DNA from 4 places in the Streptacidiphilus sp. PB12-B1b genome. Region 4 is predicted to be linked to each of the others. Evidence: riboswitches for the same ligand, from Rfam matches in the RefSeq annotation. Region 4 holds a riboswitch; each other region holds the start of a gene.
What was found. A riboswitch is a leader RNA that binds a small molecule or an ion and turns the genes downstream of it on or off. The one in region 4 is predicted to bind cyclic di-AMP.

Region 1 (7,580 bases), 4.2 Mb from region 4:
GCAGCAGCACCGCCAGCCACGTCCCGGTCTGCGCGCCCCTGGCGGCGAGCACGCCGCCGAGGGCGTAGAGCGAGCCCACCGACAGGTCGATCCCGCCGGTGGTGATCACGAAGGTCATGCCCAGGGCGAGCAGCCAGACGAAGGAGTTGTTGGCCAGGATGCTGCTGATGTTCGACCAGCTGGGAAACGTGCTGGAGCCGAACGACGCGGCGGCGCACACCAGGACCAGCACGGCCAGCGCCCCCTGCTGCTGGATCCGGGCGGCGACGGTCTCGAACCGTCCGGCCCGGCCGCCGTCCGGGGGCGGTGTGCCGGGCGCCGGTGCGGCGGCTCGGGGGTGGGCTGCGGTGGAGCTCATCGGGTACCACGCTCCCGGGAGGCGTAGACGGCGAAGCAGATGATGGCCGCCTCGGTGATCTGGGTGTACGAGACGGGGACGTTGTGCTGCGTCAGCACGGCGGTGAGCAGTTGCATGAACAGGGCCCCGGCGACCGTGCCGAGCACCCGGATCCGGCCCCCGCTGAGCGGGGTGCCGCCGACCACCACTGCCGTGATCGCGGTCAGCTCCATGTCCAGGCCCTGGTTGGCGGGGTCGGCCTCGGCCCCGTGACCCACGATCAGCACCCCCGCGAGCGCGGCCAGCACCCCGGAGACCACGTACACCCCGACCTGGATCCGGCGGACCGGCAGCCCGGCCAGCCGACTGGCCCGGGGGTTGTCGCCGACCGCCACCAGCTGGCGTCCGAAGGTGGTCCGGCGCACCACCAGGCCGACCACCACGGCCGCCAGCCCGGCGATCCAGGCCATCCACGGCACGCCGAGGAAGCAGTCCCCGCCCAGCGCCAGCAGCCCGGAGTCGGTCACCGGCTTGGCCGAGTCGCCGTTGACGAGCTCGGCCAGCCCGCGCACCCCGATCATCAGCGAGAGCGTGGCGACGATGGGCTGCACCCGGGCGAAGGCCACCATCGCCCCGGCCACCAGGCCGCTGACCGCCCCCAGCAGCAGGGCCAGCGGCAGCGCCACGCCCAGCCCGTAGCCCAGGTACAGCGGGACGACGGCCGCCGCCAGCGCGATCACCGCGCCCACCGACAGGTCGATCCCCTCGGTGCCGATGACCAGGGCCATGCCCAGCGCCACCAGCAGCGCGGGGGACACCTGGAACAGCTGGACGCGGGCATTGCCTGCGGACAGGAAGCTGCCGTCCAGCCCGGTGGCGACCACGACCAGCAGCAGCAGGGCGGCGTAGATGCCGTACTCCTGGAGCAGGTGCAGCAGCCGGTCGCGTTCCGGCAGTCCGCGGCCCTTGGCGGTCCCGGCGGTGGTGGCGCTCACCTGTCGCTCCTCTCGTGCCCGCCGCGCTCGGCGGCTCCCACCGGATCACCGGCTGCTGTCCCGCCTGTGCCAGGGTCTGCTGCGGGGTCTGTTGCGTCGGCCGCCTCGCCGCCTGCCTCGCCGCCTGCGGCCAGGGCCGCCAACAGGCCCTCCTCGGTGACTTCGGCGCCGTCGAGGCGGCCGACCACCCGGCCGTCCTTCAGCACCAGGATCCGGTCCGAACCCTCGACCAGCTCCTCCAACTCCGAGGAGATCAGCACCACCGCCAGCCCCTCCAGAGCCAACTCCTCGATGAGGGACTGGACTTCCGCCTTCGCCCCGACGTCGATGCCGCGCGTGGGCTCGTCCAGCAGCAGCACCTTGGGGTTCATGCACAGCCAGCGGGCCAGCAGCACCTTCTGCTGGTTGCCGCCGGACAGGTCGCTGACCCGCTGCTCCGGGCTGGACGCCTTGATCCGCAGCCGGTCCATGAACAGCCGGACGACCGCGTCCTGCTTCGCGGCGGAGACCACGCCCGCGCGCGACAGCCGTGGCAGCGCCGCCAGCACGATGTTCTCGCGCACCGACAGGCTGGGGATGATGCCCTCGCTCTTGCGGTCCTCCGCGAGCATCACCACCCCGGCCCGCAGCGCCGCCGCCGGGCTGCGGTGCCGCAGCTCCTCGCCCGCCACCCGGACCGTCCCGGTGTCGTCGGGCAGCGCGCCGACCACCGCCTTGGCGGTCTCGCTCCGGCCGGAGCCGAGCAGCCCGCCGAGGCCGAGCACCTCGCCCGCGTGCACGTCCAGATCGATCCCGTGCAGATGATGACGGACCGTCATGTTCCTTGCGGTGAGTACGGGTTCCTGGTCGTCACGGGCGTGCGTGGCCTCGCTGAAGGCGGTCGTGCCGGAACGCCGCACGGCGGACATCTCCCGGCCGAGCATCAGCGAGACCAGCCGCAGCCGGTTTAGCCCGGCCATCGCGCCGGTGTGCACCGCCCGGCCGTCCCGCAGCACGGTGACCCGGTCGCAGATCCGGTAGAGCTCGTCCAGGCGGTGGCTCACGTACACCACCGCGATGCCCTGCGCGCGCAGCCCGTCGATGACCGTGAACAGGGTCTCGACCTCGCGCGGTTCGAGCGAGGAGGTGGGCTCGTCCATGATCACCACCCGGGCCTCCACGCTGACCGCGCGCGCCAGCGCGACCATCTGCTGCGCGCCCAGCCCCAGCGTGTGCAGCGGGCGGCTGACGTCGGCGTCCACCCCGTAGCGGCGCAGCGCCCGGGACGCCTCGCGGTTCATCCGGCGCTGGTCCACCAGGCCCAGCCGACGCGGCTCGCGGCCCAGGAAGAGGTTGCGCGCCACCGACATCAGCGGGATCAGGTTCACCTCCTGGTAGATCGTCGAGATGCCCGCCGCCTGCGCCTCCAGCGGGCTGCGGAAGCTCTGCTCCCGGCCTGCCAGGCGCAGCGTCCCGGAGTCGGGGCGCAGCACGCCGGTGACCGCTTTGATCAGGGTGGACTTCCCGGCGCCGTTCTCGCCGACCAGGGCGTGCACCTCGCCCGGCAGCAGCCGGAAGTCGACGCCGCTCAGGGCGTGGACCCCGGCGAAGCTCTTGCTCACTCCGGTGACCTCCAGGACCGCCTCGGGCACCGGAACGTCTGGCTGGGGTGACACTCACCGCCTCCTTGCTGTGGATCGGGCCCGCAGGCGGCGGGGCGCTGGGGGTGCGCCCCGCCGCCAGGGGCTCAGTGGACCGGCTCGGCGGACCGGGCTCAGTAGACGAGGCCGCCGGACAGCGCCTGCGCCGCGTTGGCGGGGGTGAAGTGGTTGTCCTTGATGATCACCTTCGGCTGGACGCCGGTGCCGCCGTAGAAGTCGGTCAGGGACTGGAAGGCCAACGGTCCGAATCTCGGGTTGGTCTCGATGTCGGCCACCAACTGCCCGTCGGCGACGTCCTGCACGCACTGCTGGGTGCCGTCGATGGACACGATCTTGATGTCCTTGCCGGGGGTCTTCCCGGCGGACTTGATGGCCTGGATCGCGCCCAGTGCCATCTCGTCGTTCTCGGCGTAGACGGCGGTGATGCCGGGGTGCGACTGGAGCAGCTGCTCCATCACCGTCTGCCCGTCGGTCTCGTCGAAGTTGGCGGTCTGCGAGGCGACGACCTTCAGCCCGGGGTACTTGGCGGCTATCTCGGCGTTGAAGCCGTTGGTGCGGTCGGTGGAGACGTTGTTGCCGGGGGTTCCGGACAGCACCGCGACCTGCCCCTTGCCGCCGGTGGCCGCGCCGAGGTCGTCGGCGGCCGTCTGGGCCTGGCCGTAGAAGTTCGAGCCGATGAAGGCGACGAAGTCGGTGCAGGCGGTGCCGTTGGCGGTGCGGTCGATGGTGAGCACCGGGATCTTCCTGGCCTTGGCCTCGGCCAGCGCCGGGCCCAGGCCCGCGGAGTTCTCCGGGGCCACGATCAGCACCTTGGCGCCCTGCGCGATCATGTCCTCGATCTGCGAGTTCTGCGCGTTGACGTCGGCATTGGCGTTGCGCTGGATCAGCTTCACGCCCAGGGACTTGGCCTGTGCGGTGATGCTCGCGGTCTCGGTGGCGCGGAACGGGTTGCTGGTGGACTCGGACTGGGAGAACCCGACGATGGTCCTGCCGTCGGTGATGTCGAGCTTCGGCACCCCGCCCGCGTAGGTCTGGTACGTGCAGCCGGAGCCGGCGCCCGCCGGGGCGGAGGCGGCGACGGTCTGCTGGGCGGCGGCGGTGTCGGCCCCGCCGGTGGTGGCGGCGCCGGAGGCGGTGGCGTTGCCCGCGTTGGTGCAGGCGCTCGCGCCGAGGCACAGGGCCGCAGCCAGGGCCGTTGCCGGGACGGCTCTGCGCAGGGGAATGGCGTGCATACGCCGATCACATCCTTGTGGAGGTGGGTGGGTGCCCCGCGGATGGTTCCGCAGGCGGCCGCCGGGAGCGGGCCGCCTGCGGCCCGGGGAGGGCATTCCAACGATGTAACAGGAATATTGATGACAGCGCTCTCCCGGCCTGTCAAGGCTTCCGGCGCGGTCGGATGGGTGCGCGCGCAGGCTCGACACGGCTGTCGGCGGCGGTACTTGACGCCGCGGACGCCGGAGCGGCTCAATGATGCGTTACAACGATGGACAGGCTCCGGCCGGGCCCCGGACAGCGCTTCGCCCCGCCACGGGGTGGCGGGGCGAAGGGCCTGGCGGGGGAACAGCGTCGGCTCTACAGGTGCCGCATCGCGTAGACGGTGCCGACGGTGTCGATGGACTCGTAGCGCACCACCGTGCCCTTGTGCGGCGCGTGCAGGATCATGCCGTTTCCGGCGTACATGCCGACGTGCGTGTCGTCGTTGAAGAACACCAGGTCGCCGACCTGAAGGTCGGACTCGCTGGCGACCGGGGTGCCCTGGGTGACCTGGTCGTAGGTGGTGCGGCCGATGTTCAGCCCGGCCTTGTCGTAGGCCCACATCATCAGGCCGGAGCAGTCGAAGGTGGTCGGGCCGGTGTGGGACCACACGTACGGGTCGCCGAGCCGGGTCTGCGCCGCGGCGAAGGCCGCCGCCTCGACCGCGTCCCCGGCCGAGGCATGGCCCAGGTCCACCGGGGCGCCGCCACCGCTACTGTCACCGCCGCCGTTCCCGTCCCCGGCTCCGTGGCCGCCGCTGCCGTTGTGGGCGGTCGTGGTCGCCGGGGCGCCGTTCAGCTCCTGGTCGACGGCGAGCCGCTGGGCGGCGGTGAAGGAGTTCAGCCGGGCCTGGGCGGCGCTCAGCTTCTGCTGGACCTGGGTCTTGGCGGCGGCCAGCCGGGCGGCGGACGCGGCCAGCGCCCTGAGCTTGGCCTCGGCCGTGGCCTTCTCCCTGTCGAGCGTGGTCTCGGCGCCCTGCAACCCGCTGAGCAACTCGGCCTGGCTGGAGTTGAGTTGAACGGTGGTGGAGGCCTGGTCCAGGTAGTTGGAGGGGTCGGCCGAGAGCATCAGCTGCACGGTCGGGTCGATGGTGCCCCCGTCCCGGTACTGGGCTGCGGCGGCGGCCCCGAGCAGCGACTCCTGCGCGTTGATCGCGGCCTGCTGCCGGGCGATCTCGTTCTGAAGGACCGTCACCTGCTGCTGGAGCTGCTGCTGTTGCTCCTGCGCGGTGTCGTACCGCTGCACCGCCGCGTCGGCGGCGACGTTGTCGGCCTGCACCTCGGCGGCGAGCGAGGCGGTACTGGGCGGCGGGGCGGCCTGCGCGGACTGCGCGTTGGCGGTGATCGCCACGGTGGTCGCGGCGACGGCGGTCAGCACGGTGACCCGGGTGCGGTGGGGCGTTGGGGTACGGCGATGGGACGCCACGAAGGCGAGCTCCTTCTTCCTCGCCCGCCTACCGGGTTAGCTGACGGGTTCGGGCTGGAAGATCGCCCTACGGCGCCTCACCGGCAGTGACCGGCCTGACGTCGATTCACCCCGAGGAACGAGTGGTTCCCCGGCTCCGAGTTGTCGGCTCTCCTGCCGCGCCTCGGACTCGGCGGGAACACCGCTGCCACCCGGCGGGTGATCGACAGCGCGGTGGTTCGCTGACCGACTTTAGTGATCCAACCGTGATTAGTTCAATGCTTGTCGGTAAAGATTACTGATGCGCCGAAAGGTTCCCGCAGGCATCCCGCGGACGGGCGGAGCACAGCCGAGACACCCCCGACAAGGGAGATCCCCATGAGCATGCCGACCGGTCGGACCTTCCTCCTGGTGCACGGAGCCTGGCACAGCGGCGCGTGCTGGGAGCGCGTCGTCCCGCTGCTGACCTCCGCCGGACACCGGGTGCTGGCCCCCTCGCTGACCGGCCACGGCGACAGGGCCCACCTGCTCAGCCCCGAGGTCGGGCTCGACACGCACGTCCAGGACGTCGTCGGGCTGATCACCGGGCAGGACCTCACCGAGGTGGTCCTCGTCGGACACAGCTACGCCGGGCTGGTCATCTCGTCCGCCGCCCACCAGATCCCGGACCGGATCGCGCACCTGGTCTACCTCGACGCCATGGTCCCCGAGGACGGCGAGAGCGCGCTCGACGTCATCCCGCTGACCCAGACCCTGATCGACCAGGCCGCCGCGTCCGGCAGCCCCTGGCGGATACCGCCGCTGCCCGCCCTGCCCCCGCCCCACGGCCTGTTCGGGGTCACCGACCCGACCGACGCCGCCTGGCTGCAAGGGCTGCTCACCGACCAGTCAGTGCGCTGCTTGGTGCAACCGGTGCACCTCGGCAACCCGGCCGCGGACGCCATCCCGCGCACGCACATCCACTGCGTCGCCGGCCCGCCGGACGGCCCCGCCCGCCGACCGGTTCCCGCGACCCAGCCCAACGGCGCCCCGGCGCAGGTACGGGAACTGGCCACCGGCCACGACTGCATGGTCACCCAGCCGGCCGAGCTCGCCGGGCTGCTGCTCACCCTCGGCTGAGCCGCCCGCCGGCCGGGCCGCCCCACCCGGCGCTGCCTACCCATGGCAGGGGCAGGCTGCGCGCCGCGCGACCGCACATACTGAATTCCATGAACGGCACATCGCAACTCGGCGAGTTCCTCCAGGCCCGTCGCTCCCAGCTCCGTCCCGAGGACATCGGGATGCCCACCTACGGCGAGCGGCGGAGGGTCTCCGGCCTCCGGCGCGAGGAGTTGGCGCTGCTGGCCGGGGTGAGCGTGTCCTACTACACCCGGCTGGAGCAGGGGCAGTCGCTGAACGCCTCGCCCGAGGTGTTGGACGCGATCGCCGGGGCCCTGCGGCTGGACGAGGCCGAGCGGCTGCACCTGCACGACCTGGCCCGCCCGGAGCGTCAGCGCGGCCGGGGGCGGCGGCCCGCTCCGGAGCGGGTGACCGACGCGGCGCGCCAGCTGCTGGACGCCCTGGCGGACGTCCCCGCGGTGGTGATCGGCCGCCGCAGCGACGTCCTGGCCTGGAACCGGCTGGGGCACGCGCTGTTCGCCGGACACCTGGAGCCGGACGCCGCCGAGTCGCCCGCCCGGCGCCCCAACATGGCCAGGCTGGTGTTCCTCGACGCCCACACCCGCGAGCTGTACGCGGACTGGCCCAGCAAGGCCAAGGCGGTCGTGGGCAATCTGCGCCTGGTGGCAGGCCAGTACCCGCAGGACTCGGCACTGCACACGCTGGTGGGCGAACTGAGCGCCAAGAGCCCCGACTTCGCCTCGATGTGGGCCGACCACCGGGTCAAGGACTGCACGGTCGCCGCCTACGAGATGCGGCACCCGCTGGTCGGCTCGCTGACCGTCACCCAGC
Region 2 (7,580 bases), 6.6 Mb from region 4:
GCGCAGGACGACTACACCAACGGGACCAAGGACGGCGAGTCCGTCATGAAGGTCACCAAGGGCGAGCGCATCAGCGAGTACCAGGCGCTGCAGATGCTGCTGATCCCCTCGGCCAACAACGTGGCCCGGCTGCTGGGCCGTTGGGACGCGGGCACCGACGCCGCCTTCGTCGTCAAGATGCAGCAGGAGGCCGCCGCGCTGGGCATGAACCAGACCACGTACACGGACCCCAGCGGCCTCCAGGACACCACCAAGAGCACCGCCGACGACCAGCTGAAGCTGGCCAAGGTGGCGATCGAGACGCCGGTGTTCCGGGAGATCGTCAGCACCACCTCGTTCTCGCCGCCGCAGAACCCGCTGACGTACAACACCAACACCCTGATCGGCCAGGACGGCGTCATCGGCGTCAAGACCGGTTCGGACTCGGCGGCGCTGGGCTGCCTGATGTGGGCGGCCCGGACGACCGTCGGCGGCACCACGCAGACGGTCCTCGGCGTGACGCTGGGCCAGCCCGCGCTGAGCGCGTCGTTCGGCATCCTCGACAACGCGATGGCGACCAGCAAGAAGCTGCTGGTGAGCGCGGAGAACGTGCTGCAGTCGCAGATCCTGGTGAGCAAGGGCCAGGTGGTCGGGTACGTGGACGACGGCGAGGGCGGCCACACGCCGCTGGTCGTCTCCAAGGACGTCAACGTCATCGGCTGGGCCGGGACGACCGTCCCGGTGTCGCTGGAGGCCGTGGGCGGCGCCGTGCCGCGCACCGGGAAGGCCGGTCAGGCGGTGGCCTACCTGGTGGTCGGCACGGGCGCCAGCGCCCAGCGGATTCCGGTCACGCTGCGGTCGGCGCTGGCCGAGCCCTCGTACGGGGCCCGGCTGACCCGCGTCTGACCCGTATCTGAACCCGCCTGGCCCGGCGCGGCCCCCGGTGCACGTGGACCGGGGGCCGCGCCGGTGCCGGGGAGGTCACATGTGCACCGGGGCCGCCTCGGCGTCCGCCTGCTCGGGGGCGGCGGCCGGCCTGCCGGAGGGGTAGAGCAGGCCGCACAGGACCATGCCGAACAGGAAGAACCCGGCGGACCACCAGTACGCCGTCGAGTAGCTGTGCAGCTGCGCCTGGGCCAGCACGGCGGGGGTGTGGTGCCTGCCGACGAGGTAGGCGGTGGCGGCGCTGGTGGCCAGGGTGTTCAGCAGCGAGGTGCCGATCGAGCCGCCCACCTGCTGGCTGGTGTTGACGCAGGCGGAGGCCACGCCCGCGTCGCGGGGCTCGACCCGGGCCGTGGCCGTGGACATCGCCGGGGCGAAGATCAGGCCGATGCCGGCGCCGAGCACCAGCAGCGGCGGCAGCACATTGGCCGCGTAGCTGCTGTGCAGGTCGAGCGCGGTCATCCAGGTCATCGCGCCCGCGCCGAGCAGCATGCCCACCGGCACGATCGGTCGTGGACCGATCCTCGGGACGAGGGAGTTCTGCGCGGTGACCGAGGTGATGATCAGCATGCCGATCATCGGCAGGAAGGCCATCCCGGTCATCACCGGGGAGTAGCCCAGCGACTGCTGGAGGTAGTACGTCAGGAACAGGAAGACGCCGAACATGCCCGCGCCGGAGATGAACATCGCCAGGAAGGACGCGGCCCGGAACCGGTTGAGCACCACCCGCGGCGGCAGCAGCGGGTGCGGGGTGCGGCCCTGCCACCAGGCGAAGACGGCGATGAGAATCACACCGGCGAGCAGGAAGCCCCAGGTGGCGACGGTGCTCCAGGGGTGCGACTCGGCGTTGGAGAAGCCGTAGACCAGGCAGAACAGGCCCAGCGAGACGATGACCGTGCCCGGGATGTCCAGCCTCGGCGGGTTGGCGGGCTTGCCCGCGCGCAGCAGCCGGATGCCGCCGGTGAAGGCGATGACCGCCAGGATCAGGTTGACGTACAGGCACCAGCGCCAGTTCAGGTACTCGGTGAGCACGCCGCCCAGCAGCAGGCCGACGGCGCCGCCGGTGCCGGCGATAGCGCCGTAGATGCCGAACGCCTTGGCGCGCTCCTTGCCGTCGCTGAAGGTGGTGGTGAGCAGGGACAGCGCGGCCGGGGCGAGCAGGGCGCCGAAGCAGCCCTGGAGGGCGCGGGCGGAGACCAGCACGGCGAAGTTGGGCGAGGCGCCGCCGATCGCGGAGGCGACCGAGAAACCGATCAGGCCGATGAGGAACACCCGCTTGCGTCCGACGAGGTCGGCGATGCGCCCGCCCAGCAGCAGCAGGCTGCCGAAGGCCAGGGCGTAGGCGGTGACCACCCACTGCCGGTTGGCGTCGGTGAAGCCGAGTTCCCGCTGGGCGGAGGGGAGGGCGATGTTCACGATCGTCGCATCGAGAACGACCATCAGCTGGGCCAGGCCGATCACCACCAACACCCACCATCGGCGGCTGTTGCCGGTGGCCTGGTCGCCGGTGGTGGATTCTGCGGTCGTACGTGCCATGGCCGGATCTCCGATCCGTTCAAATATGGACAAGTACGACACTATGCGGGGTCCGGGGGCCTGGCATCTGGGCCTGGAGATGCCGTCCGCACGTGCTGCATTCAGTGACCGAGGTCACACGGACTTGTAGTTTCAAGCCTCATCTGCCTAGCGTGCATCCTGTTCGCACTTATGCGGAACCAACTCTTCCGAAACGCCGAGTCCTGCCGGCGGAGGCGTTGGCACACGAGTACCGACACCACGGCAGGGGCGGGGGAACCAGGTAAGTCGCCGCGATTCCAGCATCGCGGCTAGGGGTGAAGCCGTGCACGCACGGCCGGGCAACTCCAGCCCGAATCCGACAGCTCACCTCGCAGGCGTGGGAGAGGAAAACTTCACCATGCTGCTGTCCAGCCGCGGCCGCCACCGCGCCGTTCCTGCCCGCCGTACCGCCACCCAGCGCCTGCTCGCCGGCGCCGGAATCGCCAGCGTCGTCGGCATGGCCGTCCCGCTGGCCGGCGCCACCAGCGCCATGGCCGCCCCGTCCTCCTCCGCCAGCGCCGCCAGCACCACCCCCGCGCCCGCCGTGGCCGCCGCGCCCACCTCCGCCGGCACCCCCCGCCGCGCCGCCGCGCCCGCCGGGTACACCGTCGTCGCCGGTGACTGGCTCTCCACCATCGCGCAGAAGCACCACGTCTCGGGGGGCTGGGAGCGTCTGTACGCGCTCAACCGCTCCACGCTGACCCAGGGCCCGGACCTGATCTACCCCGGCGAGCACCTGGTCCTCGACGGCACCGTCGTCGCGTCGCACACCAGCGCCCCGGCCGCCCCCGCGCCCAGCACCCCGGCCAGCACGACCAGCACCTCCGGTTCGGCCACCGGCTCGGGCTCGGGCACCGGCTCCAGCGACGCCAACACCGCCGCCTCGGCCGCCGCCCAGGCCGCCTACAACGCCGCGACCAGCGCCGGTTCCTCGACCGGCTCCTCCGCGTCGTCCAACTCCGGCGCCGGCTCCGGCTCCGCCTCGGGCTCGACCTCCGGCGACTCGGCCACGACCACCGCGCCCAGCTCCAGCAGCGGCATGGCGGCGGCGATCGCCTTCGCTCAGGCGCAGGTCGGCAAGGCGTACGTCTACGGCGCCACCGGCCCCGACGCCTGGGACTGCTCGGGCCTGACCCAGGCCGCGCTGGCCCAGGCCGGGATCTCCATCCCGCGCACCAGCGAGGACCAGGCCGCCGCCGCCACGCCGGTGTCCATGAACGCCCTCCAGCCCGGCGACCTGCTGTTCTGGTCCAGCGACGGCACCGCCGCCGGTGCGTACCACGTCGCCATCTACATCGGCAACGGCTCGTACGTCGAGGCCGCCAACCCCAGCGCGGGCGTCAAGATCGACACGATCAGCGACTACACCCCCACCTTCGCCGGCCGTTTCTGACCCTCGGCACCCAGCGGCGCCAGCCGCCGACAGCACTGCGCCCCACCGGACAACTCCGGTGGGGCGCAGCGTCATTGCCGTCGCGGTACGGCCGGTCAGGCGTCGCGGCGCTTGAGCAGCACGCCGGCGACGGCCAGCAGCACCACGGCGTAGCCGACGAACAGCGCGAAGCCGCCCCACGGCGACATCAACGTCGGGTCTGGGACGACGTTGAGCAGCGCGCCGCCGGCATTGCTGGGCAGGTAGGGCACGATGTGCGGGGCCCAGCTCGAGGGCAGCAGGTTGGAAAGGATCGGGATCACCAGCAGCAGGCCGACCAGGGTGGAGATGGCACCCGCGCCGTTCCGGATCAGCGCGCCGAGGGCCACACCGAGCAGGCCGACGACGGCCAGGTACAGGCCGGTCCCCAAGACGACCCGGGCGACACCGGGTTCGGACAGCGTCACGGATCGGCTGTAGTGCGACAGGATGGCCTGGCCGCTGTAGAACGCGACCAGCGAGGCAATGGTCATCAGCACCAGGACGACCACGGCGTAGACCACGGCCTTGGCCCACAGGACGGGCAGCCGCTTGGGGACGGCCGAAAGGCTGGCCCGGATCATTCCGGTGCTGTACTCGCCGGTGACCATCAGCACGCCGAGGACGCCGATGGCGAGCTGGGCGAAGTGGTACGGGAAGAGGCTCAGTTCGGCGCCGTTGACGATGGGGGCGCCATGGTCGCCCGGACCACCGCCGGAGTGGGCGGCGTTGGCCCAGGTGAGCAGCGGGCCCAGGGCGACCATGAGGAGCACGGCCACCAGCAGCGTGATCGGGGTGGAGCGCAGCGTCCGCAGCTTGATCCACTCGGAGTTGATCACCCGCAGCTGGGTGACCTTCCCCTCCTGGACCCGGGCCGGGGCGGCCTGGGGGAGTTCGGTGGCGGTGGTGCTCATGCGGTGATCCTTCCGGTGCCGGCCGACTCGCCCGAACCGGCGACCGTGGTGCTGGCGTGGTACTCGACGGCGTCCCGGGTGAGTTCCATGAACGCCTCCTCCAGGGAGGCCTGCTGCGGCGCGAGCTCGAACAGGGTGATGCCGTGCTCGGCCGCGATCGTGCCGATGCGGTCGCTCTCCAGGCCGGTGACCTCGAGCGTGCCCGGCTCGGCGCTCTCCACCGCGACATCCGGGCCGACCAGCAGCCCCGCCAGCCGGTCGGCGTGCGGCGAGCGGACCCGCACCACGTTGCGCGAGGCACTGCGGGTGAACTCCTCCACGGAGGTGTCCGCGATGGGCCTGCCGCGCCCGACCACGATCAGGTGCTCGGCGGTCAGCGCCATCTCGCTCATCAGGTGCGAGGAGACGAAGACCGTGCGGCCCTCGGACGCCAGCCCCTTGAGCAGGTTGCGGATCCACAGGATGCCCTCGGGGTCGAGGCCGTTGACCGGCTCGTCCAGCAGCACCGTGGCCGGGTCGCCGAGCAGCGCGGAGGCGATGCCGAGCCGCTGGCCCATGCCGAGCGAGAACCCGCCGGCCCGCTTGCGCGCGACCTCGCGCAGGCCGACCAGGTCGATGACCTCGTCCACCCGGCGGGCGCCGATGCCGGTGGTGGCGGCCAGCGCCAGCAGGTGGTTGCGGGCGCTGCGGCCGGTGTGGATGGCCTTGGCCTCCAGCAGCGCGCCGACCTCGTGCAGCGGCGCGGCATGCTGGTTGTAGGGCTTGCCGTTGACGGTGACGCTGCCCGAGGTGGGCGCGTCCAAGCCCATGATCATGCGCATGGTGGTCGACTTGCCCGCGCCGTTGGGGCCGAGGAAGCCGGTGACGATGCCGGGCTTGATGGTGAACGACAGGTCGTCCACGGCGGTCTTGTCGCCGTACCGCTTGGTCAGGTTGCTGGCTACGATCATCGCGGGAATCCGTTCATGGGATCACCTTGCCCGACCCGGCGACCCGGCGCGTCCCCCTGCCGCATCGGTCCGCCTACTGCGGCCGCAGTACACCCGGGCGCGGGCCTCATCCCGCTGCTGGCGGTACGCGTGCGACCCGGGGCTGATCGGGTCAGCCGGTGCCGGGCCGGACCAGGCCGCACTGGTAGGCGGCGACCACCAGCTGCGCCCGGTCGCGGGCGCCGAGCTTGGCCATGGCCCGGTTCACATGGGTCTTCACCGTCAGCGGGCTGAGGAACAGCCGGACCGCGATCTCGTCGTTGGACAGCCCGAGCGCGACCAGGCCCATGACGTCCCGCTCGCGCGGCGTCAGCACGTCCAGTCGGCCCGGGTCGGCGGCGGCGGGGCGCTCCGGCTGGGAGAGGAAGCGGGTGATCAGGCTGCGGGTGGCGGTGGGGGAGAGCAGTGAGTCTCCGGCCGCCACCGTGCGCACCGCGTCCAGCAGCTCCTCCGGGCGCATGCCCTTGCCGAGGAAGCCGCTGGCCCCGGCGCGCAGCGCCTCGGCGACGTACTCGTCGAACTCGAAGGTGGTCAGGATCAGCACCCGCACCCCGGCCAGCTTCTCGTCCGCGCAGATCAGCCGGGTGGCGGCGAGGCCGTCCAGATCCGGCATGCGGATGTCCATGAGCAGGACGTCCACGCCGGAGCCGGCGGCGAGCGCGGTGGCGAGGTCGACCGCCTCGCGTCCGTTGGCGGCCTCGCCGACGACCTCCATGTCGGGGGTGGAGTCGATCAGCATCCGGAAGGTGCCGCGCAGCAGCGCCTGATCGTCGGCGAGCAGCACGCGTACGGTCGTCATGCCCCGGCCCCCCGCAGCGCGCCGGCGGGCCGGGCGGGCTGGGCGGTGGGGGTGGTGCCGCTCGGGTCGGCCTCGATCGGGGCCGGGGTGTCCGGTGTGTCCGGTGCGTCGAGGGCGTCCGTTGTGTTCGTTGTGTCCGGGGTCTGGAGGCCGCCCGGGCGCAGCGGGAGGTCGGCGGCGACCCGGAAGCCGCCCCAGGGGTCGCGTCCGGCGGTCAGCGTGCCGCCGACGACGGCCGCGCGCTCGCGCATGCCGGTCAGCCCGTGCCCGGTGCCGTGGCCGTGGCCGGGGTAGCTGCGCAGCGGCGCGGTGCGGCCGTCGTCCTCGATCCGGATCGCCAGCCGGTCGGCGTCGAAGTACAGCTGGAGCCGGGCGGTCGGTACGGCGGCGTGCTTGCTCACGTTGGTCAGCGACTCCTGGACGATCCGGTACGCGGTCAGGTCGACGGCGGGCGGCAGCGGCCGTACCCCGCCGACCTGCTCCAGCGTGACGTGCAGCCCGGCCCGGGCGAAGGAGGCGAGCAGCTCGGGCAGCTGGTCCAGGCCGGGCGCGGGCTCCAGCGGCGCGCTCGGGTCCTCGGACTGGCGTAGCAGGCCGACGGTGGCCTTGAGCTCCTGCAGGGCGTCGTGGCTGGAGTCGCGGATGTGCTCCAGGGCCGCGCGCACCGGCGCCGGGATCTCGTCGGCGAGGTGGACGGCCACCCCGGCCTGGGCGTTGATCAGCGCGATGTGGTGGGCGACGACGTCGTGCAGCTCGCGGGCGATCCGGATGCGGTCCTCGGCGACCCGGCGGCGGGCCTCCTCCTCGCGGGTGCGCTCGGCCCGCTCGGCGCGCTCCTTGATCGCGGCGATGTAGGCGCGGCGCGAGCGGACGGCGTCCCCGGCCGCCGCCGCCATGCCGGTCCAGGCGACCACGCTGAGCTTCTGCGGCTCCAGCCACGATCCGGGCGCGAGGACCATCTGCGAGGCCACCAGGACGACGGCGGCGGC
Region 3 (7,580 bases), 2.7 Mb from region 4:
GCGTCCGCCATGCCGTGGACGACGGCCGGCTGCGGCTGCCGCTCCGGTACGACGCCGACGGCGGCACCGGCCGGGCGCAGACCCGTACCGATGCCGCCGTGGTTCCCAACTCCCGCCCCAGCGACCAGCGCTGAGGGACCGGTCAGCCCTCGGTCCACCCGTGGGTCTTGGCGAACTTCAGCATCTCGCCCCGGATCCGCAGAATCTGCTCACCGGTCAGCGACGGCGCCGCACGCAGCAGCAGCTCCGTCATGTCACGGGTGTACTCGGCCACGGACAGCAGGTCGCACATGGGCTCCTCGCCGTCCAGCAGCCGGGGCTCCGCGACCGCGACCGACGGGGCCTCGCCCTGGGCGAGCCGCACCGAGGACGCCTTCAGCCCACGGCCGCCGTCCTCGACCTCGAACTCCACCGCCACCCCGGGGCGAACCGCCGCCTCCGGGATGAGCAGATCGTTCACATGCAGAAACACGTCTTCGCCACCGTGATCGGGAGCGATGAACCCGTACCCGCGGACACCATCGAAACGCACCACACGACCAGCAACCACAGCACCGACCCCCAACAGATCCGGGCCCCTTGCCCGGACGATCCAAGCACCATGATAAGCACTCCCCGCCACCCCCGGGGCCGCAACCCGCCCCACCCGTCACACCACCGACCCCGGCCCCCTGTCCGTGGGCACCGACAGACCGCCCCCGGCGGGGGTCAGCGGCGGATGTCGAGGAAACCGTGTTCGGGGCGGGTGCCGCAGCGGTCGGTGGGGGCGTCGGCGTGGAGGGTGACCGTGAGGACGACGGGGGCGGCGGTGGTGTTGGTGTAGGCCAGGCCCTGGCCGTGCAGCATCTCGATCCAGCCGACCCGGGCCGGGGCGCCGCCCTGCCGCTGGTAGACGGTGAAGACGGTCGGGCCGCCGGTGTCGTCCCCGATCCAGAGGTGGCCGCCGGGCGGGACCGCCAGCGGCGGCGTGCAGCGCAGCTCGCCGGAGTAGGGGACGCCGCAGGCCCAGTCCACATGGCGCAGGACGGTGTCGGCCCGCGCCGGGGCGGTCGGCGCCGGACCGCAGGCCAGGGCGAGGCCGGCGGCGACGGCGGTTCTCAGGGGTGCGCGCATGGACGTGTCCGTTCCACGCCGGGGGCGCGCAGGCCACCCCGTCGGGCGGAGATCACTCGGACAGGGGACGCGCAGCGCCCGTGTGTGAGACAAGGCACATCTCATTGATCGGGGCTCGATGGTCTGCCTACCCTGCTGTCTCCGCCCAGGGCGGAACCCGCCGCCGGGGCGCCTCATCCTGTCCACTCGCCGGTGGGAAACCGAGCTTCGAACGGACAGGAGCGGGGGAACCAGGTCAGTCGCCGTGCCTTCGGCCCCCCGGAGGCACCGGCTAGGGGTGAAGCCGCTCCCCCGCGCGGCAGGGCTGCCTCAGGCCCGAACCCGACAGCTCACCTCGCAGGCGTGTCACCGAGGAACTCCGTCATGCGCCTTCCCCGTACCGCCCCCGCACGCCTCGGCGCGATAGCCGGCGCCGCCGCTCTGGTCGCCGTGCCGCTGATGTCCGGCCCGGCCCAGGCCGCGGCCACCACGCCCAAGGTCACCCAGGACCGGCTCTCCCCCACCGCGATGGCCGCCGGCACCACTGCCAAGGCAACGCTCACCGTCCACTCCGGCTCCTGCTTCACCGCCAGGACGCTCGGCGTCGGCGTCCGCGACTCGGCCGGGGACAACCTGGACTTCCCCGGCTCGGCGTCCGACGTCAGGATCTGCCCGAGCGGCCTGTCCCTCACCACCGGCAGCCGCACCCTGCCGTCCGGGACGTACACCGAGTTCGGCTTCTGGCAGGACTCGGCCGGGGCCTGGCACAACCTGGCCTCGCAGTCGCTGAAGGTCTCCGCCACGACCGGCGCCGGCACCCCCGCGCCCACGTCGACGCCGACCCCGACGTCCACGCCCACGTCCACGCCCACGCCCGCACCGACGTCCAGCGGCTCGCCGGTGCCCGGGCAGTCCCTGGTCTGGTCGGACGAGTTCAGCAACCCGATCAACTGGGGCAGCACCTGGGTCGGCGACACCACCACCGCCTTCCAGTACGGCAACCACAACCCGAACGACAACAAGCTGGACTGGCTGGACGAGAACGCCGTGAACGTCGCGGGCGGCGTCGCCACCTTCACCGCCTCGCCGTCCAGCCACACCCTGGAGAACGGCAAGCAGGCCTGGAACACCGGGCTGCTCACCACCGAGGGCTCCAGCCAGGGCTTCCAGGTGAAGACCGGCGACTACGCCGAGACCCGCGTCCAGCTGCCCTCCGGCACCGGGGCCTGGCCCGCGCTGTGGACCTGGAAGAACGGCAACGGGGAGATCGACACCTTCGAGTACCACCCCGACAACCCCAACCTGCTGGAGCTGACCAACCACGTCAACGCGGCCCACGACTACTACACCAACGCCGCGGCCGTCGCCCCGGGCAAGTGGGTCACCATCGGCACCTACTACGGCGCCAACTCGGTGGACTGGTACGTCAACGGCACCAAGGTCTACTCCGACGGCACCGGTGTCGGCGCCAATTGGTCGGCCTACCTGATCCTCAGCCTGTCGGTGAGCGCCGGCGAGTACCACCCGGCGCCGACCGGCACGGCCCCGATCAGCTTCGCCGCCGACTACGTCCGCGTCTACCGCTGACCGGAGCGACGGCGCAGCGGCGGGCGGGCGCGGACGGTGTGCCGCGCCCGCCCACCCGGGCCGCTGCTGACGGTTTCCGTCCCGTCGTGACAGTCCGGGCCCGTACAATCGGCGGATGAGCGCTCCGGACCTCCCCGACACCGCCCCGGCCACCGAGGACGAGGGCGGTGCGGCCCTGTCCGTGCTGCGCCGGGTCTTCGGCTACGACGCCTTCCGGGGCAGTCAGCAGGAGGTCGTCGAGCATGTGATCGGCGGCGGCGACGCGCTGGTGCTGATGCCCACCGGCGGCGGCAAGTCGCTGTGCTACCAGATCCCGGCGCTGGTGCGCCCCGGCGTCGGGGTGGTCATCTCCCCGCTGATCGCGCTGATGCAGGACCAGGTGGACGCGCTGCGGGCGCTGGGCGTCCGGGCCGGGTTCCTCAACTCCTCGCAGAGCATGGACGAACGGCAGCTGGTGGAGGCCGAGTTCCTGGCCGGCGAGCTGGACCTGCTGTACCTGGCGCCCGAGCGGCTGCGGGTGGAGGCGACCGTCCGGCTGCTCCGGCGCGGCACCATCGCGCTGTTCGCCATCGACGAGGCGCACTGCGTGGCCCAGTGGGGCCACGACTTCCGCCCGGACTACCTGGCCCTGTCCTCGCTGCACGAACAGTGGCCGACGGTGCCCCGGATCGCGCTGACCGCGACCGCCACCGAGGCCACCCACGCCGAGATCACCTCCCGGCTGAACCTGCAGGACGCCCGCCACTTCGTGGCCAGCTTCGACCGGCCCAACATCCAGTACCGGATCGCGCCCAAGGACGAGCCGCGCAAGCAGCTGCTGCACCTGCTGCAGACCGAGCACCCGGGCGAGTCCGGGATCGTCTACTGCCTCTCCCGGGCCTCGGTGGAGAAGACGGCGGCCTGGCTGGTCGAGCGCGGGGTGGACGCGCTGCCCTACCACGCCGGGCTCGACTCCCGGGTCCGGGCCGAGAACCAGTCCCGGTTCCTGCGCGAGGACGGCCTGGTGATGGTCGCCACCATCGCCTTCGGCATGGGCATCGACAAGCCCGACGTGCGCTTCGTGGCCCACCTGGACCTGCCCAAGTCGGTGGAGGGCTACTACCAGGAGACCGGCCGGGCCGGGCGCGACGGCCTGCCCTCGACCGCGTGGCTGGCCTATGGGCTGCAGGACGTCGTCCAGCAGCGGAAGATGATCGAGACCTCGGAGGGCGACCAGGCCCACCGCCGCCGGTTGAGCGCGCATGTGGACGCCATGCTGGCGCTGTGCGAGACCGTGGAGTGCCGCCGGGTGCAACTCCTGGCGTACTTCGGCCAGAAGAGCGATCCGTGCGGCAACTGCGACACCTGCCTGACCCCGCCGCAGTCCTGGGACGGCACCGTCGCCGCGCAGAAGTTCCTCTCCACCGTGGTGCGGTTGCAGCGCGAGCGCGGCCAGAAGTTCGGCGCGACCCAGATCGCCGACATCCTGATGGGCCGCAAGACCGCCAAGGTGATCCAGTTCGACCATGACGCGCTGAGCGTCTTCGGTGTCGGCGCGGACCTCTCCGAAGCCGAATGGCGTTCGGTGGCACGGCAGTTGCTGGCCCAGCAGCTGATCGCGGTGGAGGGCGAGTACGGGACGATGGTGCTCACCGAGGCCAGCGGCGAGGTCCTCGGCGGGCGGCGGCAGGTCTCGTTGCGCCGGGAGCCGGAGAAGGCCGTGCGCGCGGCCAAGGCCGCCAAGGCGGGCGGCTCCGGCCGGGGCAAGACCGCGCCGGTCGACCTGCCCGCCGAACTGCTCCCGCTGTTCGAGGAGTTGCGTGCCTGGCGGGCGGCGACCGCCCGGGAGCAGGGCGTGCCCGCCTATGTCGTCTTCCATGACGCGACGCTGCGGGAGATCGCCGCGAGCGGCCCGACCAGCCTGGCCGAGCTGGGCTCGGTCAGCGGGGTCGGCGAGAACAAGCTGGCCACCTACGGCCAGCAGATCCTGGATCTGCTGGCGGGCCGGTCGGCGGACGCCGAGCAGTCGGCGGAGCCGGTCGACTGACAAGGCCCCAGCCGGGGTCTTCTGACAGGCAGTCATCAACGCTGCGGGGCCGGGCAGTCCGCGAGGACATCCCGGCCCCGCGGTCCACATGCTCTTGACAAGCGCATTGGTCTGGACCAAATTGCACTGGCAGAGGCGCCTCGCACGAGGCGCCCGATCGGCAGCACTCCCACCCCCACGGGCGGGCTGCCGCGCGCTGCCCTGTCCTGTCGACGCACCACAGTCAGGAGCACCACCCCCATGCGCCGTACCCCCACAGCACCGCGCACCACCCGCCGGTCCACCGCCGCCGTCGCCGCGCTGGCGCTGGCCGCCGCCGGTACCGTCGCCACCACCGTGCTGGCCGGACCGGCCTCGGCCAGCTCGACCAACCTGCTGGCGAACCCCGGCTTCGAGACCGGCAGCCTCTCCGGCTGGACCTGCGACGCGGGCACCGCCGCGGTCGTCGGCTCGCCGGTCCACTCCGGCTCCTACGCCCTGCAGGCCACGCCCTCCTCCACCGACGACGCCCAGTGCACCCAGACCGTGGCGGTGTCTCCCGACACCACCTACACGTTCAGCGGTGACGTCCAGGGCTCGTACGTCTACCTCGGGATCACCGGCGGCAACGACACCTGGACGCCCTCCGCCACCGGTTGGCAGCAGCTGTCCACCTCGATCACCACCGGGGCGTCGCAGACCTCGCTGCAGGTGTACGTCCACGGCTGGTACGCCCAACCCGCCTACGACGCCGACGACTTCTCGCTGACCGGCCCGGGCGGCGGCGGCTCCTCGCCGACCGGCACCCCCACGCCCACGCCGACGCCCACGCCCACACCGACCCAGAGCACCCCGCCCCCGGGCGGCGGCGGCTCGGTCGGCAAGGTGGCGCCCTACGTGGACATGAGCAACGACCAGGAGCCCATGCTGAACAAGGCCGCCGCGGCCGGGCTGAAGAACTACACCGCCGCCTTCGTGATCTCCGCGGGCTGCAACCCGATCTGGGGCGACACCCTGCCCGTCGGCAACGACCCGGCGATGGACCAGGAGATCGCCACGGCCAAGGCCGACGGCGCCACCCCGATCGTCTCCTTCGGCGGCGCCGGCGGCACCGAACTGGGCATGGCCTGCACCACCGAGGCCAGCCTGCAGGCCGCGTACCAGCAGGTGATCACCCACCTCGGAGTCAACCACATCGACTTCGACATCGAGGGCGCCTCGCTCGACTACACCGCCGACAACAACCTGCGGTTCCAGGCGATCAACGGCCTGGAGGCGGCCAACCCCGGCCTGGTGGTCTCGGTCACCCTGCCGGTGCTGCCCACCGGCCTGGCCGCGGACGGCGTCGCCTTCCTCAACCTGGCCAAGCAGGACGGCACCCGGATCGACCTGATCAACGTCATGGCCATGGACTACGGCTCCTCGTTCACCGGCGACATGGGCCAGGAGGCCGTCCAGGCGGCCCAGAGCACGCTCGCCCAGGCCCAGGCCGACTGGCCGTCCGACAGCTACGCCAACATCGGGGTCACCCCGATGATCGGCCAGAACGACACCTCCGGGGAGATCTTCTCCGAGGCCGACGCGCAGACCCTGGTCTCCTGGGCCGACACGGCGCACCTGGGACGGCTGGCCTTCTGGTCGGTCGACCGCGACCAGCCGTGCGCCGGTTCCGCCTCCGGCCTGCCCGCCTGCTCGGAGATCAGCCAGCAGTCGCTGGACTTCACCAAGATCTTCGACTCCTACAGCGGCTGACCCCCGCAGCAGCCGGACGCCGGGCCCGCGCCTCTCCGCGCGGGCCCGGCGTTCAGCGCCGCGCGCCCCGGCGGCGCAGCGCGGCCAGCCGGGCCAGGTGGCGGACGCCGCGCCCGGCGAAGTCCTCGTAGTCCTCGGCGGTGTTGTAGACGTGGGCGGAGAGCCGCAGGAAGCCCTGGCCGTGCCAGAAGGTGACGGCGGTCTCGATGCCCAGCTGCTCGGACAGCTCCCGGCGCAGCGCGTACCCGGCGTCCGCGTCCGGCACCAGCGCGGCGGGCAGCCGGACCAGCCGCAGGCCGGGGGCGGGGGTGCCGGTGGGCGCGGAGGCGTCCTCGCCGAGCGCCTCGGACAGCTCTCGGGTGACCAACTCCTGGGCGTAGTCGGCGAGAGCGGTGATGTAGGCGCGGGCCGCGTCCCAGCCGTAGTGCCGCTCGACGGTGTCGAAGGCCGTCGGCGCGGCCAGCCAGGCGCAGGCGTCGGCGGTGCCCTGCTGGTCGAAGCGGGACGGGAACGGCAGCTCCGAGCCCCAGGAGTCGATCAGCGGGTACAGCGCCTGCGCGTGCGGACCGGAGGCGACCAGCGCGGCCGTCCCGCGCGGGGCACAGGCGAACTTGTGCAGGTTGCCCACCCAGAAGTCGGCCTCGATCCCGGCCAACGGCCGGGCCACCTGCCCGGGCGCGTGTGCGGCGTCCACCAGTACCGGGATGCCCATGCTCCGGGCGTGGGCGGCGAGGCGGGCGGCGGGCAGCTCCCGGCCGGTCGGCGAGGTGATCTGGTCGACGACGACCAGCCCCACGTCGTCGGTCAGCTCGGCGGCCAGCGCCGCGAAGGCCGCCTCGGCGCCGGCGTCCAGGGGGAGGTGCACGGCGGTGACCGGGCTGCCGCAGCGGCGGGCCAGCCGCTCGAGGGCGGTCAGCACCGAGCCGTAGCAGTGGTCGGTGGTGACGATGCGCATGCCCGGACGGGTGGGGAGGCTGTCCAGGACCACGCTCACCCCGGCGCTGGCGTTGGGCACCAGGGCCGTGGCGCCGGGGTCGGCGCCGAGGAACTCGGCGATCTGCGCGCGGGCCGCGCCGATGCGGGCGGTGAGGTCCATGAACCAGGCGCAGGGGTTGGCCTCCATGGCGGTCCGGTAGGCCGTCTG
Region 4 (7,580 bases):
CGCAGCCGTACGCATCGCAGCCGTACGCGCCGCAGCCCTACCCGCAGGCGTACCCGCAGCCGTACGGGCCCGGGTATCCGGCGCCGTACGGCGCACCGGGCGGCTTCCTCCCGGCGCAGCCGGTGCCGGGCGCGGGCCACCAGCCGCCACCGTTCCCGTACCAGCCGCAGCCGCACGCGCACCCGCCCCTCCCGCAGTCGCAACCGCAGCCGCAGTCGGCAGCTCCCGCGCCCCTGCCCGCGCCCGGCCCGGAGCAGCCCGCACCGGCGTCCGAGCCGCACCAGCCGCCCGCGCATCCCTCCCACTGAGCCTCCGTATCCCCGGCCCGTCGGAACCTTCCGGGTCGCCCCCGGCGTTGTCCCTTTTATCCGCACGCTGCGTGCGGGACGCCGACAATGCGTCAGGAGGCCCGCGGATGACGGATGGCATCTATCGCATGGCTGTGACCAGCGGCCACGCCCACAGAGACACCGTCTCCCTGGCCGAGGAGCAGGTCCGGCACTGGCTGAAGGCGCAGCACTACGACGGCCCGGTCGCCGAGGAGGGCCGACATCGCGTCGGCTCGCAGGCTGTTCTGGACTGCTCGCTCAAGGAGCGCGTGCGGGGCGCGAAGGGCGCGAAGGAGTCACTCGCGCGCTGGCGGTTGCGGGAGTTCACGCTCCAGGGCATCTGGCAGACCTCGCTCACGGTGAGCACGCCCACCGGCGGACGCACCTGGGTGCGGCTGGATGCCGAGCTGCTCCCGGCGCGGGGCGTGGCCGTCGCCAAGGCGCCCGTCCCCTCCCTGGCCCGCGGCCTGCTGGACGTCCTCTCCGCCACCGAGGGCGAGCACCCGGGCGCCGCCTCCCTGCATGCGATGCCGACCGTGATCGAGCGCGGCGACCTGGACGAGGTCCTGGACGAGCTGTGCGATCCGGACCGCCGGCTGCCCATCGTCGTCGCCAGCACCCCCTCCCACACCGACTTCGACGACTGGCTGGCCGAGACCGTCGACCCGCTGCTGCGCGGCTGCGCCGGGCTGGCCGTCCTGTACGCCCTGGCCCCCGGCGCCGAGCGGGAGTTCAACCGGGCGCTGGAGCACCACCGGGTGTTCGGCGGCGCGGTCCGCACCTACCTCCCCGGCCTCGACCCGGCCTGGCAGCCGGACGCCCAGCGGCACCGGGTGATGGCCCGGCACACCTTCGAATCGGATCTGCGCCGCGCCTCCGGGCTGCTGGCCTGGCTGCCGCGCCGGCTCGCCGTGCAGACGCCCATGCCGGACGCGCTGGCGGCGCTGCCGCCGCTGCGGGCCCGGGGGCTGACCGACAGCGGCGCGGAGATCGACGGCGTGCAGCCGGGATCGCTGCTGGTGGACACGCACGAGGAGGAGGCGCTGGAGGAGCGGGCGCGCGCGGGCGAGATCCAGGAGGTACGGCGCTGGCTGCGGGCGGCCGAGGAGCGCGAGTCGGAGCTGGCCGCGGAGTACGACGAGCAGTACAGCGAGCTGCGCGAGGCCCGCACCGAGGTCCGCTCGCTGCGCGGGCGCCTCGCCGCCGCCGGGTACCCGGACCTCGCCGACCACGCCCCGGCCGAACGCGACCTGCACAACGACCCGGCGTCCTTCGCCGAGCTGCTGGAGCGGATGGACGAGTTCCCGCTGCTCCGGTTCACCGGCGACCCCCGGCTGACCCGCGACCTGGACCAGCAGACGGACCACCCGACCTGGGTCCGTATGGCCTGGGACGCCCTGCTCGCCCTCCAGGACTACGCCGAGGCGGCGGTCCGGGGCGAGTCCGGCGGGGACTTCCGCCGCTGGTGCGAGAACACCCCGGCCGACTGCCACGCCTTCCCCCCGCGCAAGGTGATCCGCGACGAGTCCCGTACCGTCCGCTCCCACGGCAAATGGAAGAGCGAACGCGAACTCCCGGTCCCGCTGGACGTCAACCCGGCCGGCGAAGTCTTCATGGGCGCCCACCTGCGCATAGGCGGTGGCGGCACCGCCCCCCGGCTCCACTACCACGACGACTGCTCAGGCACCGGCCGCATCTACATCGGCTACATGGGCCTGCACCTGCACAACACCCGCACCAACTAGCCCAGCGCGACCCACGACCCCGCCGGGGGTCCGGGGGTTGCCCCCCGGGGGATGGAGCATCGGCGACATGGGCCTGCACCCGCACAACACCCGCACCAACTAGCCCAGCGCGACCCACGACCCCGCCGGGGGTCCGGGGGTTGCCCCCCGGGGGATGGAGCATCGGCTACATGGGCCTGCACCCGCACAACACCCGCACCAACTAGCCCAGCGCGACCCACGACCCCGCCGGGGGTCCGGGGGCTGCCCCCCGGGGGATGGAGCATCGGCTACATGGGCCTGCACCTGCACAACACCCGCACCAACTAGCTCGGCGCAGCCCCCGCGCCAATTGGGGTGGCCGGGGGCGGGTTAGGGTGCTGGGAGGACTAGTGCAGGAGGTCGTACGGACATGGCGCGGATTCCCTCATCCCTGGTCGCGGCAGCCGGCCTGATCGGCGGCTACGGTGTCGCGCGGGCGACGAAGCGGCGCGAGCTGGGCGGTGCGGCGCTGCTCGCCGCGGGTGCGGTCGCGGCGACGCAGTGGAAGCGGACGGCGGGGCCGGTCACGGCCGGTGCGTTGAGCGGCCTGTACGTGGCCGCGTTCGCGGGCTCGCACCCGCTGGCGAAGAAGCTGGGCGCCTGGCCGTCGGTGCTGACCGTCGCCGGTGGCGTTGCGGTGGCGTCCTGGGCCGCGGTGGACCGCCGGGCCTGACAGCCCGGACGCGAGAGGTGAGAGGTCCGGACGGCAGCTGAGCCGTCCGGACCTCTCGTGTCTGCAGTCCGATCAGAGGATCAGAGGACAAAGAGGACCCGCGGTCAGATGCTGAGGCCGCGCTCGGAGAGCCACTGCGCCGGGTCGACCGGCTCGCCGCCGCCGGGGCGGACCTCCAGGTGCAGGTGCGGGCCGGAGACGTTGCCGGTGGCGCCGACCCGGCCGATGGGCTGACCGGGCGTCACTTCGCCGGAGCCGACGCCGATCGCGGAGAGGTGGCAGTACCAGAGCTCGGTGCCGTCGGGCAGGGTCTCCACGACCCGGTAGCCGTAGGAGCCGGCCCAGCCGGCCGAGGTGACGGTGCCCGCGCCGATGGCGACGACCGGCGCGCCGGTCGCGGCGGAGAGGTCCAGGCCGGTGTGCAACTGTGCCCAGTAGGTGCCGGACTGGCCGAAGCCCGCTCCGACCACGGCCCCCTGCACCGGGGTGACCAGGGTGCCGAGCTGCTGCTGGTCGGCGGCGGCGCGGGCCTGCTGCTCGGCCTGGACGACCTGCGCGGCGGCCTCGGCCTCGGCCCTGGCCTGGGCCTCCTGGGCTTCGGCCTGGGCGGCTGCCTCGGCGGCGTGCTGCGCGGAGGCGTGGGCCTCCGCCTCGGCGTCGGCCCGGGCGGCGGCGAGCTTGGCGGCGGCGGCCTGCGCGGCCTGGCGGCGGGCGGCGTCGTCGGAGTCGGCGCGCTGCTGCGCGGCCTGGGCGCGGATGCGGTCGGCGAGGGCGGTGCCGGGGTCGGCGGCGGTGGCGTCGCGTTCCATCAGCGCGGTGGTCCCGGTGGACAGTTCAGCGGTGGCGTGGTCCTGGACGCTGAGCGAGGGCTTGGCGCCGGTGGGCCTGGCGTCGCCGATGGTCGCCGCGTGGGCCGGGGTGGCCAGGCCGATCGCGCCGGTGGCGCCGACCGCGGCCATGGCCGCCAGGCCGAGGACGGCCGAGGGCGCGATCCCTGCGGGGCGCTGCGGCGCCTCGGGTTGCACGGGTGCCCACGCGGACTGGTACGACGCCACGATCGGCGTGCTCCTTTCCTTCCCTAGCGCCGACCGGGTTAGCTGACGGGTTCGGGGAGGAAGGTCCCCTACAGCCTCGCGGCTGATTCACCCCAGGTACGTGGTTCCCCGGCTCCTGGGCGTCGCACGGGGCGGCGCCCAGCAGGATTAGGCGACAGAGCACGACGCCGCTCGTCGAACGGCAGAACTTCGTGCTGCGTTATCAAACGTTAATCCTAGAGACGATTGATTCCAAGTGGTTCGGGGAGGCAGCTGGCAACTCACGTTGCATACGCGGCTTTTGTCCGCATCGGTGCACCGGATCGACACACGCCTGTCATCAGCGGACCAGGCAGAACTCATTGCCCTCCGGGTCGAGCATGACCTGGAACGCGCCCTGGTCGTCCGTCCGGACCTCGCCGACGGCCCGCGCGCCGAGCCCGATCAGGGCGGTGCGGGCGGTGGCGATGTCGGGGACGTCGATGTCCAGGTGCAGCCGGTTCTTCCGGCTCTGCTTGCCCTCGGGCACCCGTTGGAAGGCCAGCCGGGGCTGGCCGCCGGGCGGGTCGACGTAGGACCAGTCGGGCGCGCGGTCCACCGGCAGGCCGCCCACCAGCGCGGCCCAGAAGCGGGCCAGCCGCGCGGGCTCGGCGCAGTCCACCACGATCTCGTCCAACCGGCCCATGCCCGCGGTCGGGCCCTCGCTCGTCACCACTCCGCCACGCTAGCGCCGTACGGCCCGGGACTGCGAGGTTCCGGCGCGACGCGGGCGGGTGAAGCTGCCGAAGGGTGAAGCTGCGGGCGGGTGAAGCCGTGGGCGGGCGCGCCGGTCAGTGCTGGGCGGCGGCCGGGCCCGCGCCGCTGTAGAGCCAGTCGACGAGGAGGTCGGCCAGCTGGTCGGCGGCCAAGGCGCGGGCGTTGGCGAAGCGTCCGTCGCTGTCGCCTTCGAGGAGCTTGCCGTCGGGGGCGAGCTCGACCAGGGCCGGGATGCCGACGCTTCCCAGGTCGACGTAGCGCTGGGCGAGGGCCAGGTTGTGGTCGAAGTGGCCGACGTCGATGGCGACGGTGTGGTAGTTCCGGGCCAGTACCTGGTGCACGCCGGGGGTGTCGACCAACGCGGACATCGCGCGGCAGTCCTCGCACCAGGCCGAGCCGAAGTCCAGCAGCACCGGCCTGCCGTCCGCGCGGGCGGCGGCGAGGGCCCGGGCGACGTCGTCGGAGGCGTCGGCGGCCGGGTCGTAGCTGTCGGGGACGGGGTCGAGGGTGACCGGCGGCAGCGACAGGAACGGCCGGGCCAGGCCCAGGCTCTCGTCCGACGGCTGCCCGGGGCGTCCGGCGGCGCCGGCCCCGGCTGCGGGGCGTCCACGGCCGACGACGGTGACGCAGCCGCCGAGGCAGCCGCCGAGGACGAGTACGGCCAGGGCCCAGGCGAGCGCCCGGGACGCGGCGCGGAGGCCGGTCATCGGCGGGGCCCTCCTCGGTCCGACTCCGGGGCGCCTACCGCCCCGGCATCAGTTGAGCAGCCGGGCCGCGCCGCGCCCGGTGCATCGCCGGGGCGCGGTGCGGCAATCACCCCGTCGGGTGACTGCCGGGCCGCTCACCGCCCGGCGGGCGCAACCAGGACGGGACGGGACGGCCGCCGGGCCAGGCGCCGGTCAGCCCCAGCTGAGGTAGGCCAGGCTGCCGAGCCCGGCGAGGGTGCAGTAGATGGCGAACGGCGTGAGCGTCCGGGTCTCGAAGTACTTGGTGAGGAAGCGCGTCGCCACGTAGCCGGCGACGAACGCGGCGACCGAGCCGGCCAGCACCTGCCCGCGGATGCCGTCCCCGGCCGGGCCGAGCAGCGAGGGGACCTTGAGCAGCGCGGCGGCGCCGATGACCGGGGTGGCGAGCAGGAAGGCGAAGCGGGCGGCGTCCTCGTGGCGCAGGCCCTTGAAGATCCCGGCGCTCATGGTGACGCCGGAGCGGCTGATGCCGGGCAGCAGGGCCAGCACCTGGGCGCCGCCGACGATGGCGGCCTGCTTCCAGTTCAGCTTGCCGGTGATGCGCAGGTCGGACACCTCGTCCGGGTGCAGCGGCAGGCCGTCGGGGCCCAGCTCGTCGACGGCGGCGTCCCCGGCCCGGCGGCGGCCGCTGCCGCCGCGCTTCAGCCGCTCGGCGCCGTAGAGCACCAGGCCGTTGAGGGCGAGGAAGGCGGCCGCGACCTTGGGGGTGCCGAGGGCGTCCTGGAACACCTTGTTCAGGGCCAGCCCGACGATGCCGACCGGGACGGTGGCGACGATCAGCAGCCAGGCGAGCTTCTGGTCCACGGTCTCGATCCGGCGCTGGACGACGGAGGTGAGCAGGCCGCGGATGATCCGCACCCAGTCCCGCCAGAAGTAGACGACCAGGGCCAGCGCGGTGGCCAGGTGCAGGCCGATCAGCACGTTCAGGTACGGGGAGCCGGCGGCGGAGACATTGAGGTCCCGCTTCCAGGAGCCGCCGATGAGGGCGGGCACCAGGATGCTGTGGCCGAGGCTGGAGACGGGGAAAAGCTCCGTGACGCCCTGGAGCAGGCCGACGCCGATCGCTTCTGGATACGTGAGGACGGACATCGACGGCCTTCAGCAGACAGGGGCAAACACTGGGCAGTCAGAAAGTACTACAGAGCTGTAGACCCCCCGTCGCCGGGCCGTCCTTGTTCACCGCTCGGACGCCCCGAATTCACCGGAACCTCCGGCCGCCGTGGGGCGGTCGAAGGTTCCGGTGAACGGGCCGGGCGGCCTCGGGCGGCCCGGGCATCCCGGTCAGGCGACGGACTGCAGCTCCGGCCGCAGCTCGGGCCGGGGCCGGGGCAGCGCGGCGGAGCCTGCCACCACCCGCTCCGGGTGCACCGCGTTGTCCTGGAGCGGCGTCAGCTGGTGCCGCAGCCGCAGCGCCAGCACCGTGATCAGGACGGTGCAGCCCGCCATCACGGCCAGGTAGGCGACCGAGGCGCCCGCGCCGACCAGCAGCACGCCGGCCGCCGGGCCCATGGCCACCGCGATCTGCTTCACCAGCGCGAAGGCCGCGTTGTAGGTGCCGAGCAGCCGGGCCGGGGCCAGGTCGGCGACGATCGGCCCGAGGGTGGGCGCCAGCAGCGCCTCGCCGACGCCGAACAGCGCGTAGACGGAGACCATGGCGACGGTGGCGATCATGGCGTCGCCGCGGATCAGCCCGGCCACCCCGGCCATGGCCCAGGCGCCGAGCCAGACCAGGCCGGTGGCGGCGATGGCGGCGCTGCGGCGGCGGCGCGCGGTCATCCGCACGACGATCATCTGCAGCACCACGATCACCAGGGTGTTGGCGCCCAGGGCGAAGCCCAGGATCGACGGCGAGGTGCCGACGACGGAGGTGGCGTAGGCGGCGACGCCGGACTCGAACTGGCCGTAGCAGGTGAAGAAGATCAGCCCGGCGAGCAGGCAGACCCGGATCATCGCCTTGTCCCGGAGCAGCGCCGGGAAGCCCGAGCGGGCCTCGGTGCCCCGGTCGCTCCGGGCGGCCGGTGCGGGGGCGAGCGCCGGGGCGCCCGGGATCCGGACGCTGCCGGTGACGGCCGCGAGCACCAGGAACATCAGCCCCTCGATGCTGAACAGCAGCGTCAGGCTGGCGGGGCGGTGGACGTCCACGATCTGGCCGCCGATCATCGCGCCGATGCCCATACCCAGGTTGACCAGGGTGAACTGCAGGGCGAAGGCGTGCGAGCGGGTGGCCGGGGTGGAGCAGCGGACGATCATCGTCGCCAGCGCGGGCTGCACGGTGG

Region 1: it holds a riboswitch for cyclic di-AMP, as region 4 does, so the genes downstream of both, GXW83_RS14495 (C40 family peptidase) here and GXW83_RS32210 (M23 family metallopeptidase) in region 4, are expected to answer to the same signal.
Region 2: it holds a riboswitch for cyclic di-AMP, as region 4 does, so the genes downstream of both, GXW83_RS35035 (LysM peptidoglycan-binding domain-containing C40 family peptidase) here and GXW83_RS32210 (M23 family metallopeptidase) in region 4, are expected to answer to the same signal.
Region 3: it holds a riboswitch for cyclic di-AMP, as region 4 does, so the genes downstream of both, GXW83_RS20780 (family 16 glycosylhydrolase) here and GXW83_RS32210 (M23 family metallopeptidase) in region 4, are expected to answer to the same signal.

What each region holds. Positions count from the first base shown of each region.
Region 1 is NZ_CP048405.1:3,188,173-3,195,752, forward strand. Features, by position in the region: gene GXW83_RS14475 (ABC transporter permease) at 1-358, opposite strand, end outside; gene GXW83_RS14480 (ABC transporter permease) at 355-1,332, opposite strand; gene GXW83_RS14485 (sugar ABC transporter ATP-binding protein) at 1,329-2,987, opposite strand; gene GXW83_RS14490 (ABC transporter substrate-binding protein) at 3,086-4,204, opposite strand; gene GXW83_RS14495 (C40 family peptidase) at 4,545-5,651, opposite strand; cyclic di-AMP (ydaO/yuaA leader) riboswitch at 5,662-5,836, opposite strand; gene GXW83_RS14500 (alpha/beta fold hydrolase) at 6,009-6,749, shown strand; gene GXW83_RS14505 (helix-turn-helix domain-containing protein) at 6,839-7,580, shown strand, end outside.
Region 2 is NZ_CP048405.1:833,267-840,846, forward strand. Features, by position in the region: gene GXW83_RS34775 (hypothetical protein) at 1-885, shown strand, start outside; gene GXW83_RS03880 (MFS transporter) at 961-2,457, opposite strand; cyclic di-AMP (ydaO/yuaA leader) riboswitch at 2,642-2,831, shown strand; gene GXW83_RS35035 (LysM peptidoglycan-binding domain-containing C40 family peptidase) at 2,816-3,871, shown strand; gene GXW83_RS03890 (ABC transporter permease) at 3,967-4,803, opposite strand; gene GXW83_RS03895 (ATP-binding cassette domain-containing protein) at 4,800-5,753, opposite strand; gene GXW83_RS03900 (response regulator transcription factor) at 5,905-6,591, opposite strand; gene GXW83_RS03905 (sensor histidine kinase) at 6,588-7,580, opposite strand, start outside.
Region 3 is NZ_CP048405.1:4,688,513-4,696,092, forward strand. Features, by position in the region: gene GXW83_RS20765 (M48 family metalloprotease) at 1-134, shown strand, start outside; gene GXW83_RS20770 (cold-shock protein) at 143-550, opposite strand; gene GXW83_RS20775 (hypothetical protein) at 709-1,113, opposite strand; cyclic di-AMP (ydaO/yuaA leader) riboswitch at 1,307-1,471, shown strand; gene GXW83_RS20780 (family 16 glycosylhydrolase) at 1,477-2,679, shown strand; gene recQ (DNA helicase RecQ) at 2,795-4,705, shown strand; gene GXW83_RS20790 (carbohydrate binding domain-containing protein) at 4,946-6,436, shown strand; gene GXW83_RS20795 (aminotransferase class V-fold PLP-dependent enzyme) at 6,489-7,580, opposite strand, start outside.
Region 4 is NZ_CP048405.1:7,390,146-7,397,725, forward strand. Features, by position in the region: gene GXW83_RS32195 (PrsW family intramembrane metalloprotease) at 1-308, shown strand, start outside; gene GXW83_RS35180 (hypothetical protein) at 437-2,074, shown strand; gene GXW83_RS32205 (hypothetical protein) at 2,466-2,768, shown strand; gene GXW83_RS32210 (M23 family metallopeptidase) at 2,873-3,823, opposite strand; cyclic di-AMP (ydaO/yuaA leader) riboswitch at 3,836-3,987, opposite strand; gene GXW83_RS32215 (VOC family protein) at 4,143-4,487, opposite strand; gene GXW83_RS32220 (co-chaperone YbbN) at 4,633-5,265, opposite strand; gene GXW83_RS32225 (undecaprenyl-diphosphate phosphatase) at 5,458-6,393, opposite strand; gene GXW83_RS32230 (MFS transporter) at 6,586-7,580, opposite strand, start outside.